3 regions of the Leclercia sp. AS011 genome follow, and region 3 is predicted to be linked to each of the others. Evidence: predicted binding sites of a transcription regulator. Region 3 holds the regulator's gene; each other region holds the start of a gene.
What was found. The regulator PhoB, encoded in region 3, activates phosphate uptake and scavenging genes when phosphate is short. The targets are predictions, from matches to a motif close to CTGTCATAAAACTGNCNNAT.
Positions count from the first base shown of each region.

Region 1: the regulator PhoB is predicted to act here: its motif matches at 1,594-1,613, upstream of uvrB (excinuclease ABC subunit UvrB).
Region 2: the regulator PhoB is predicted to act here: its motif matches at 2,201-2,220, upstream of pstS (phosphate ABC transporter substrate-binding protein PstS).

Region 1 is NZ_JBBCMA010000001.1:2,121,451-2,124,999, forward strand. Features, by position in the region: gene uvrB (excinuclease ABC subunit UvrB) at 1-1,341, opposite strand, end outside; gene WFO70_RS10080 (ABC transporter ATP-binding protein) at 2,088-2,786, shown strand; gene bioD (dethiobiotin synthase) at 2,725-3,450, opposite strand; gene bioC (malonyl-ACP O-methyltransferase BioC) at 3,443-3,549, opposite strand, start outside.
Region 2 is NZ_JBBCMA010000005.1:32,405-35,953, reverse strand. Features, by position in the region: gene pstA (phosphate ABC transporter permease PstA) at 1-32, opposite strand, end outside; gene pstC (phosphate ABC transporter permease PstC) at 32-991, opposite strand; gene pstS (phosphate ABC transporter substrate-binding protein PstS) at 1,073-2,113, opposite strand; gene glmS (glutamine--fructose-6-phosphate transaminase (isomerizing)) at 2,404-3,549, opposite strand, start outside.
Region 3 is NZ_JBBCMA010000001.1:2,515,433-2,518,981, reverse strand. Features, by position in the region: gene sbcC (exonuclease subunit SbcC) at 1-1, opposite strand, end outside; gene sbcD (exonuclease subunit SbcD) at 1-1,203, opposite strand, end outside; gene phoB (phosphate response regulator transcription factor PhoB) at 1,398-2,087, shown strand; gene phoR (phosphate regulon sensor histidine kinase PhoR) at 2,109-3,404, shown strand.

The DNA of each region.
Region 1 (3,549 bases), 390 kb from region 3:
CTCGTTGATGGCGGCGCGGGCGCGGATCTCCGACAGCAGGTCGTCCACCTGGGTGCCAACCGGACGCACTTCGATAATCGGATCCAGCAGGCCGGTCGGACGTACCACCTGATCCACCACTTCGTCGCCGGATTTCTCCAGCTCGTAATTGCCCGGCGTCGCGGAAACGTAGATAGTTTGCGGTGCCAGCGCCTCAAACTCTTCAAACTTCATTGGACGGTTATCCAGCGCGGACGGCAGGCGGAAGCCGTACTCCACAAGGGTCTCTTTACGCGCCCGGTCGCCGCGATACATCCCGCCAATCTGCGGGATGGTCACGTGGGATTCGTCCACCACCAGCAGGCCATCCGCCGGCAGGTAGTCAAACAGGGTTGGCGGCGCCTCGCCCGGCCCGCGCCCAGAGAGATAGCGGGAGTAGTTTTCGATACCGGAACAGTAGCCGAGCTCGTTCATCATCTCGAGATCGAACTGGGTACGCTGGCTGATGCGCTGCTCTTCCAGCAGCTTGTTGTTCTCCAGCAGCGTTTTGCGGCGATCCGCCAGCTCGACTTTGATATCTTCCATCGCCTGCACGATACGCTCGCGCGGGGTCACGTAGTGGGTTTTCGGATAGACGGTGAAGCGCGGAATAATCGACTCCACGTGGCCGGTGAGCGGGTCAAACAGCGACAGCCGCTCCACCTCTTCATCGAACAGCTCCACGCGCAGGGCGAAGTCGTCCGACTCCGCAGGGAAGATGTCGATCACTTCACCGCGAACGCGGAAGGTGCCGCGCTGGAACGCCTGATCGTTGCGGGTGTACTGCAGCTCCGCCAGACGCCGCAGGATGGCGCGCTGATCGATGATCATCCCCTGAGTCAGGTGCAGCATCATCTTCAGGTAGAGATCGGGATCGCCGAGGCCGTAAATGGCGGATACCGAGGCTACTACCACCACGTCACGCCGTTCGAGCAGGGCTTTGGTGGCGGAGAGACGCATCTGCTCGATATGCTCGTTCACCGAGGCATCTTTTTCGATAAAGGTATCGGAGCTGGGGACGTAGGCTTCCGGCTGATAGTAGTCGTAGTACGAGACGAAGTACTCCACCGCGTTTTCCGGGAAGAACTCTTTCATCTCGCCGTACAGCTGTGCGGCCAGGGTTTTGTTGGGTGCCAGCACCATCGTCGGGCGCTGCAGATCGGCGATCACGTTGGCGACGGTAAAGGTTTTACCCGAACCGGTCACCCCCAGCAGCGTCTGGTGCGCAAGCCCATCCTCCAGCCCCTCTTTCAGACGGCGAATCGCTTCGGGCTGATCGCCAGAAGGACGGAAAGCGGAATTCAGTTTGAACGGTTTACTCATGAACGGCGACCTGATGATGATTAATACGGCAGGTGTGTAATTTTACTCCTGATGGCCATTTTTGCCAGTAATTTATACTGGATATAATCCCAGTAACATCTGCGCCATTTTGTGCCAGCACCCGTCAGAATCAAGCAAAGCTGCGTAAAATTTCGACTGCGGCGGGATAAAATTCCAGCAGGGGTGGGTTATCCCCAGAATTTTTTGTTTTTTAACATTTGTCAAGGCGAGCCGCCGGACTTTAGCCCATCAAATTGACACTTTGATGACAATGATTGCTTTTATTTAACGCTTTGATCTGCAATAAAGTTTTCAAAAAGACGCGTTTCGCAGCAATTCAGGCGCAAGCCGCGTATTCTCTCGCTTACCTTGTGTTTTCTAACTCTAATGCACATGGTTATCCACAGGAATAGTGGATAACTGCCTCCAGCCCATACGGAACGTGACTCGGCTCGTTCCCGGTTTTTGCCCACAGCGCGACGGTAAAAAAATTTTATCACCCAATTTTGGCGATCGGATGACAAAAAACAGCTAACGAATTGGTGAGGCACTGCTCACATTTTAGCCAAAATAGCACCTGCACCAGGCGCATCATTGGGGGCACCGATGCAGTGCATCTCCCTGCCCTCGCCAGGCTGAATTTTGAACCTAATCCGAAAAATAAAGGTTTAATCGCTGTTTTCAGGGCAGTGGCAAGAGTCTTGCAGAGTCTCTGCGGACACCGATGCCTGAAAAGGAGCACTACCATGTTAAGCCTGCGCGCCGTAAACCAGTATTACGGGGATCGCCACACCCTGTGGAACGTTGACCTCGATCTGCCGCCCGGCGTCTGTACTGGCGTCGTCGGGCTGCCCGGAATGGGGAAAACCACCCTCGTGAGCTGTATTGCCGGCCTGCTGCCCATCGCCAGCGGCACCATGGTCTGGCACGAGACCCCCGGTGAATTACACCCGGCCGGGGCGGAAATAAGCGTTGTCCCGCAGGACAGGCGGATCTTTTCGCAACTGACGGTGGAGGAGAATCTGCATATTGCCTTGATGGCGAAAGGCGTCGCGGGCGGATCGGTGAGCCGCGACGTGTTTGAGTTCTTTCCGGAGCTCTACCCGCTGCGCCAGCAGCGGGCCTCGGGTCTTAACGACGACCAACAGTACCAGCTGGCACTGGCTAACGCGCTGGTGACCCGCCCTCGCCTGCTGATCCTCGACGAGCCCAGCCGCGGTACCGGGCAGCTGTTTAGCCTCAAGCTGGCGCAGCTGCTGTTGAGGTTCAACCGGGAGCTGGGGCTCTCGGTGCTGCTGGCCGAGCAGCACCTCTCCCTGATCCGTCGGGTGGCGGATCGCTTTTGCCTGCTTTACCGGGGGCGCAACGTGGCCCAGGGCCGGGTCAGCGAGCTGGATGACCCGCTGATTGCCCACTGGATGGGGCCGACGGCGTCAGCGCAGTAAGGTCGAGATATTGCCCGACGGCAGAAGTGTCGGCCTGTTCGCCCAGCCACGGGATCTCGCCCAACAGCGGTGCAGGCAGCACGCGCTGGAGCGTCGCCATGTATTCGGCATGGCGTTTGCCGGGCGGCACCACCCCGTTCGCGACCCAGCCAGCAAAATGCAGCCCCGCCTGCTGAATCGCCTGCGCGGTCAGCATCGCGTGGTTAATGCAGCCCAGCTTCACCCCCACCACCAGGATCACCGGCAGACGCTCGGCCAGCACCCAGTCGGCGAAGGTCTGCGCCTGCGACAGGGGCGTGAACCAGCCGCCCGCCCCTTCCACCAGCACCCAGTCGGCCTGCGCTTCAAGCGTACGTAACCCGGCGGAGAGCGTGCTGAACAGGATCGGGCGCTGCTCGTCGGCGCTGACGATGTGCGGCGAGGTAGGCTCCTCGAAAGTATAGGGGTTCACCGTCGGGTAGCTCAGCGCCACGCTGCTGTTGCGCTGTAGCGCCAGGGCATCGCTGTTGCGCAGCCCTTCTGCAGTCATCTCGCTGCCGGACGCCACCGGTTTGTAGCCAGCGGTGTTGCGGCCCTGCGCCCGCGCCGCCTGTAACAGGGCGGTGCTGGCAACGGTTTTACCGACCTCGGTGTCGGTGCCGGTGACAAAATAACGTTCAGTCACGTTCAATAATTCCATGAAAAAGTTGATAAGAGAGCGGGAATTTTCCCGCCTGCTGGGGCCAGGCCTGCGCCAGCCGCTGCAGCTGGCCACGCGTCAGTG
Region 2 (3,549 bases), on a different contig from region 3:
TCCACGGTGTTTTGCATTTCGAGCGTTGCCATTAGCGTGCCCCCTCATTTTTCGCCAGGCGCATGATCATCACTTTGGAGATCGCCAGCACGATGAAGGTGATAACAAACAGAATTAAGCCCAGCTCCATCAGCGCGGCAACGTGCAGGCCCGATTCCGCTTCAGCGAATTCGTTAGCCAGCGCCGAGGTGATGCTGTTGCCCGGCATGTAGAGCGAGGCGCTGTCGAGCTGGTAGGTGTTACCGATGATAAAGGTCACGGCCATGGTTTCACCCAGCGCGCGGCCCAGACCCAGCATGATGCCACCGATCACCCCATTTTTGGTGAACGGCAGGACGATACGCCAGATAACTTCCCAGGTGGTGCAGCCGATGCCGTAGGCCGACTCTTTCATCATCACCGGGGTCTGTTCGAAGACATCGCGCATCACCGCCGCGATGTAAGGAATAATCATGATGGCGAGGATCACGCCTGCGGCCAGAATACCGATACCGAATGCCGGGCCGGAGAAAAGCGCACCCACAAACGGGATGGCGGAGAGAACGTTGCCCACCGGCTCCTGGAAGTACGTCGCGAACAGCGGCGCAAAGATAAACAGGCCCCACATGCCGTAAACGATACTCGGGATCGCCGCCAGCAGTTCGATGGCAATACCCAGCGGACGCTTCAGCCAGTTCGGTGCCAGTTCAGTCAGGAACAGGGCGATACCGAAGCTCACCGGCACGGCAATCAGCAGGGCGATAAACGAGGTCACCAGCGTGCCGTAGATTGGCACCAGCGCACCGTAGATATCGTTCGGGGCATCCCACTCTTTGGTCCACAGGAAGGAGAAACCGAATTTCTGGATGCTCGGCCAGGAGGAGAAAATCAGAGACACGATAATGCCGCCCAGCAGCAATAGCACAATCAGCGCAGCCAGTTTTACCAGCGCGCTGAAAATCATGTCACCTTTTTTACCCGGCGGGTTAAATGCAGGCTTGGTTGCAGCCATAAATTACTCTTCTGTTTGAGACGTCTTACGAAAGTTGGCGGGAAAGCTCACGCCCCCGCCATCTTCGTCAAAAATATCCTGTTAGTACAGCGCTTTACCGCTGCTGTCTTTCACGTTGGTTTTCCATGCAGCACGAATCTGCTCAACCACGCTGTCCGGCAGGCTGGCGTAATCCAGGTCGTTAGCCTGTTTGCCGCCGTTTTTGTATGCCCAGTCGAAGAACTTCAGCACTTCTGCGCCCTGCTCAGGTTTCTTCTGATCTTTGTGGACCAGGATGAAGGTGGTGGAGGTGATTGGCCACGCGCCTTCGCCTTTCTGGTTAGTCAGGTCCTGAGCGAAGGATTTGCTCCAGTCCGCGCCTTTCGCCGCGTTAGCAAAGTTCTCTTCGGTCGGGCTTACTGGTTTACCGTCAGCAGAGACCAGTTTGGTGTATGCCAGGTTGTTCTGCTTGGCGTAAGCGTACTCTACGTAGCCGATTGAGCCAGGCAGACGCTGTACGAAAGCGGCGATACCGTCGTTACCTTTACCGCCCAGACCGGTAGGCCAGTTCACGGTAGAGCCAGAACCGACTTTGGATTTCCACTCTTCGTTCACTTTCGCCAGGTAGCTGGTGAAGACGAAGGAGGTGCCGGAACCGTCAGCGCGACGAACCACAGCGATGTTCTGCGAAGGCAGCTTAACGCCCGGGTTCAGTTTGGTGATGGCTTCGTCATCCCATTTTTTGATTTTGCCGAGGTAGATATCGCCCAGGGTTTTGCCATCCAGCACCAGTTCGCCGGACTTCAGGCCAGGGATATTCACCGCCAGCACAACACCACCGATAACGGTCGGGAACTGGAACAGGCCTTCCTGCGTCAGTTTTTCATCCGACAGCGGCGCATCAGATGCACCGAAATCAACGGTATTCGCGGTAATTTGTTTAACGCCACCGGAGGAGCCGATACCCTGGTAGTTCACCTTGTTACCAGTCTCTTTCTGGTAGGTATCAGCCCATTTGGCATACACCGGCGCAGGGAAGGTTGCACCAGCGCCAGTCAGGCTTGCCTCTGCAAAGACAGAGAACGCGCTCATCGATAAGGTCGCGGCGACAACAGTTGCGACAGTGGTACGCATAACTTTCATAATGTCTCCTGCAAGATTTTCGTAAATCGTTGTTTAGTGGCTACGATGAGCAAAATAGGACAAACAGGTGACAGATAAATGTACGAATTATGACAGTTTTATGACAGCGAGAATTTCGCTTTGGGAAAGTTTAAATAAAGATTAAAAATCAGCATGTTAGATATGATTATGACGCTAAGATTTCAGAAAAATTTTCTTTCCGTGACACTGAAAAAGTTAGCTGAAGATGACAGTTTGTCATTAAAAAATGCGGATAAAAAAGCTCCACCCGAAGGTGGAGCCTGAGGGGATTACTCTACGGTAACGGACTTCGCCAGGTTACGCGGCTGGTCAACGTCGGTACCTTTGATCAGCGCGACGTGATACGACAGCAGCTGCAGCGGTACGGTATAGAAGATTGGCGCGATCACCTCTTCCACATGCGGCATCTCGATGATGTGCATGTTGTCGCTGCTGACGAAACCGGCATCTTTATCGGCGAAGACAAACAGAACGCCGCCACGGGCGCGAACTTCTTCGATGTTGGATTTCAGTTTTTCCAGCAGTTCGTTGTTAGGTGCCACCACGATCACCGGCATATCCGCGTCGATCAGCGCCAGCGGGCCGTGTTTCAGCTCGCCTGCGGCGTAGGCTTCCGCGTGGATGTAGGAGATCTCTTTCAGCTTCAGGGCACCTTCCAGCGCGATCGGGTACTGATCGCCACGACCGAGGAACAGGGCGTGATGCTTGTCGGAGAAGGATTCCGCCAGGGCTTCAATGCGTTTGTCCTGAGAGAGCATCTGCTCAATACGGCTCGGCAGCGCCTGCAGGCCATGCACGATGTCATGCTCAACAGAGGCATCCTGGCCTTTCAGGCGGGCCAGTTTCGCCACCAGCATCAGCAGAACCGTCAGCTGGGTGGTGAACGCTTTGGTGGAGGCCACGCCGATTTCGGTGCCAGCTTTAGTCATCAGCGCCAGATCGGATTCACGCACCAGCGAGGAGCCCGGCACGTTACAGATCGCCAGCGAACCGAGGTAACCCAGCTCTTTAGAGAGACGCAGCGCCGCCAGGGTATCGGCGGTTTCACCGGACTGGGACAGGGTGATCATCAGGCTGTTACGGCGCACGGCCGATTTGCGATAGCGGAATTCAGAGGCGATTTCCACGTCGCACGGCACGCCGGCCAGCGCTTCAAACCAGTAGCGGGAGACCATACCGGAGTTGTAGGAGGTGCCGCAGGCGACGATCTGAATATGCTCGACGTTAGCCAGCATCTCGTTGGCGTTAGCACCCAGTTCGCTCAGATCCACCTGACCGTGGCTGATGCGCCCGGTCAGGGTGTTTTTGATGGCGTTTGGCTGTTCGTAGATCTCTTTCTGCATGTAGTGACGGTAAGCGCCTTTGTCACCGGCGTCGTACTGCAGGCTGGATTCGATGTCCTGACGCTTCACCGG
Region 3 (3,549 bases):
TGCGTTATCCTCGTCGTTATCCAGCGCGTGCAGCGCATGGCTGAACAGCTCGTTTAACCGCGCCCGCTGTGCATCGTCGAGAGTCTCCTGCGCCAGGCGGCGTTCAAAGACCTCCTCCACCCGCAGCTCGCTGAGGGTTTCACGCAGGCTGTTGGCGAGGAGCTTCTCGCGCAGTTCGCGGCTGCGCCGCACCAGCAGTACCTCCACCGGCAGATCGTCCGTCAGCTGCTGAATCTTACGCTGCATGTCGTGCAGGTACTCCTCGGTGGCAATTTCGATATCCAGCCAGACGGGAGGCGTCTGCTCCACGCCACGCCACTGCTCCAGTTGGGCAGCGATGGCCGCCAGATCGCCCTTCAGCACCGCCAGCGGTTGGGTCATGGGCACCTCCAGAGCGTCAACGGCGCTGAGCTTGCCCTGGTCAAAACTCACCAGATGCACGCTTTTGCTTTTGCCGGTTTCATCAAAGCTGAGGGGGATAGGCGAGCCGCAGTAGCGAATGTGGTCGCAGCCGCCAATCTTCTGTGCCCGGTGGATGTGGCCCAGCGCGATATAGTCGGCCGCCGGGAAATGCTGAGCGGGGAAGGCATCCAGCGTGCCGATATAGATGTCACGTACCGCGTCACTTTTACTGGCCCCGACGGTGGTGAGATGGCCGGTGGCGATAATCGGCAGGAGGCTGTCACCGCGCAGCTGGCAGGCGGCGGTATACTGATCGGCATAATAGTGGGTGATGGCCTCTAACAGCTGCTGCTGCTTCTCGATCCCCGAGAGGCCCGCCTGGCTTTTCATCACGTCACGCGGGCGTAAGAACGGGATGGGGCAAAGCACCGCTCCGGGCGTCCCGTCGCGTTTGTGCAGAATTTGCGGCCCGTGCCCGGCGCTGGCCACCACGGTGGTGTTAAGAAAGGCCAGAATTTCACGGGATTCATTCAGCGTGGCCACGGAATCATGATTGCCGGCCACAATCACCAGATGGCATCCGGTCTTCTGCAGGTTGACCACGAAACGGTTATACAGCTCTCGCGCATAGCTCGGCGGCGATCCGGTGTCGAAGATATCCCCGGCCACGAGGATGGCGTCGACCTGGTGGGATTGCGCCATCTCAAGCAGCCAGTTGAGGAAGGCTTCATGTTCGGCGGCGCGGCTTTTACTGTAAAAGTTCTGTCCCAGATGCCAGTCCGAGGTGTGAAGTATGCGCATAACAGATCCGTGGCAAAAAAAAGTAAGCGGGATTATAAACATTCAGGGGGAGGAAGATAACCGCTACAATCAGGGCGGCCAGAAAACAACGGCTTGCCTTTACTGGCGGGCAGGTTTTTCATAAATCTGTCATAAATCTGACGCATAATGACGCCGTATTACAAACATGTAACCTAAATAAGACAGGGCTAAGTATGGCGAGACGTATTCTGGTCGTAGAAGATGAAGCACCCATTCGTGAAATGGTCTGTTTCGTGCTCGAACAAAATGGCTTTCAACCGGTGGAAGCTGAAGATTACGACAGCGCGGTGAATCAGCTCAACGAACCCTGGCCCGATCTGATCCTGCTCGACTGGATGTTGCCCGGCGGCTCTGGTCTGCAATTCATCAAACACATCAAACGTGAAGCCTTAACCCGCGATATTCCGGTGATGATGTTGACCGCCCGTGGGGAAGAGGAAGATCGCGTTCGCGGTCTGGAGACCGGGGCGGATGATTACATCACCAAGCCTTTCTCACCGAAAGAGCTGGTAGCGCGTATCAAGGCGGTGATGCGCCGTATTTCACCGATGGCGGTGGAAGAGGTAATTGAGATGCAGGGTCTGAGCCTCGATCCCACCTCACACCGCGTGATGACCGGTGAAAATCCCCTCGATATGGGGCCGACGGAATTCAAACTGCTGCACTTCTTCATGACCCACCCGGAACGTGTCTACAGCCGCGAGCAGTTGCTCAATAATGTCTGGGGCACTAACGTCTATGTTGAAGACCGGACGGTGGATGTGCATATTCGTCGTCTGCGTAAGGCCCTCGAAACCAGCGGTCACGACCGCATGGTGCAGACCGTCCGCGGCACGGGTTACCGTTTCTCAACCCGTTTCTGAACAATGACAGGAGTGTGACGCGTGCTGGAACGTCTGTCATGGAAAAGGCTCTGTTTTGAACTGATATTGTGCTGTATTCCGGCCCTGATCCTCGGGGCCGTTTTCGGTTATTTACCCTGGTTTTTGCTGGCGGCCGTCACCGGGCTGCTGGTCTGGCACTTCTGGAATCTGCTCCGCCTCTCATGGTGGCTGTGGGTTGACCGAAGCATGACGCCCCCGCCGGGAAGCGGGAGCTGGGAACCTCTGCTGTATGGCCTGCACCAGATGCAGATGCGTAATAAGAAACGCCGACGCGAGCTGGGCAGCCTGATCAAACGCTTTCGCAGCGGCGCAGAATCCCTTCCTGATGCGGTAGTGCTTACCACCGAAGAGGGGGCAATGTTCTGGTGCAACGGACTGGCGCAACAGCTGCTGGGCCTGCGCTGGCCGGACGATAATGGACAGAACATCCTCAACCTGCTGCGCTACCCCGAGTTCGCGCAGTATCTGAAAAAACGCGATTTTACCCGTCCGCATAATCTGGTGTTAAACAATGGTCGCCATCTGGAGATCCGCGTCATGCCCTACAGCGACAAACAGTGGCTGATGGTGGCGCGGGATGTAACGCAGATGCACCAGCTGGAAGGGGCCCGGCGCAACTTCTTTGCCAACGTCAGTCACGAGTTACGCACCCCGCTGACGGTCTTACAGGGCTATCTGGAGATGATGCAGGAGCAGACCCTCGAGGGCGCCCCACGGGAAAAAGCGCTGCAGACCATGCGCGAGCAGACGCAACGCATGGAAGGACTGGTGAAGCAGCTGCTGACCCTCTCCCGCATTGAGGCCGCGCCAACCCTTGCGCTCAATGAAACTATCGATGTGCCGATGATGCTGCGGATGTTAGAGCGTGAGGCGCAAACCTTAAGCCAGCAGCAGCACCAGATCACCTTCGAGGTGGATAACAGCCTTAAAGTGCGCGGCAGTAACGATGAGCTGCGCAGCGCCATCTCCAATCTGGTCTATAACGCGGTGAACCACACGCCCGCAGGGACCCACATTATCGTGCGCTGGCAGCATGCCCCCACCGGGGCGGAGTTCAGCGTGGAGGATGATGGCCCGGGTATCGGCCCGGAGCATATTCCGCGCCTGACCGAGCGTTTTTATCGGGTTGATAAAGCCCGTTCCCGCCAGACGGGCGGCAGCGGACTGGGGCTGGCTATCGTGAAACACGCTATCAATCACCACGACAGCCGTCTCGATATCGTCAGCACGCCGGGCAAAAGCACGCGTTTCAGTTTCGTGATCCCGGAACGTTTGATTGCCAGTAACAGCGCCTGATCAGCCCCCTGTAATCAGATATTGCCACAGGCCAGCGTAAGCTGGCCTGTTTGCTTTGCAGTCAACCGAAGCGCGGGTAAATTTTATACGCCTGATGCTTTTTTGTTCGCATGATTAGCCATGGGTTTTTCTTATAATTGGTGTA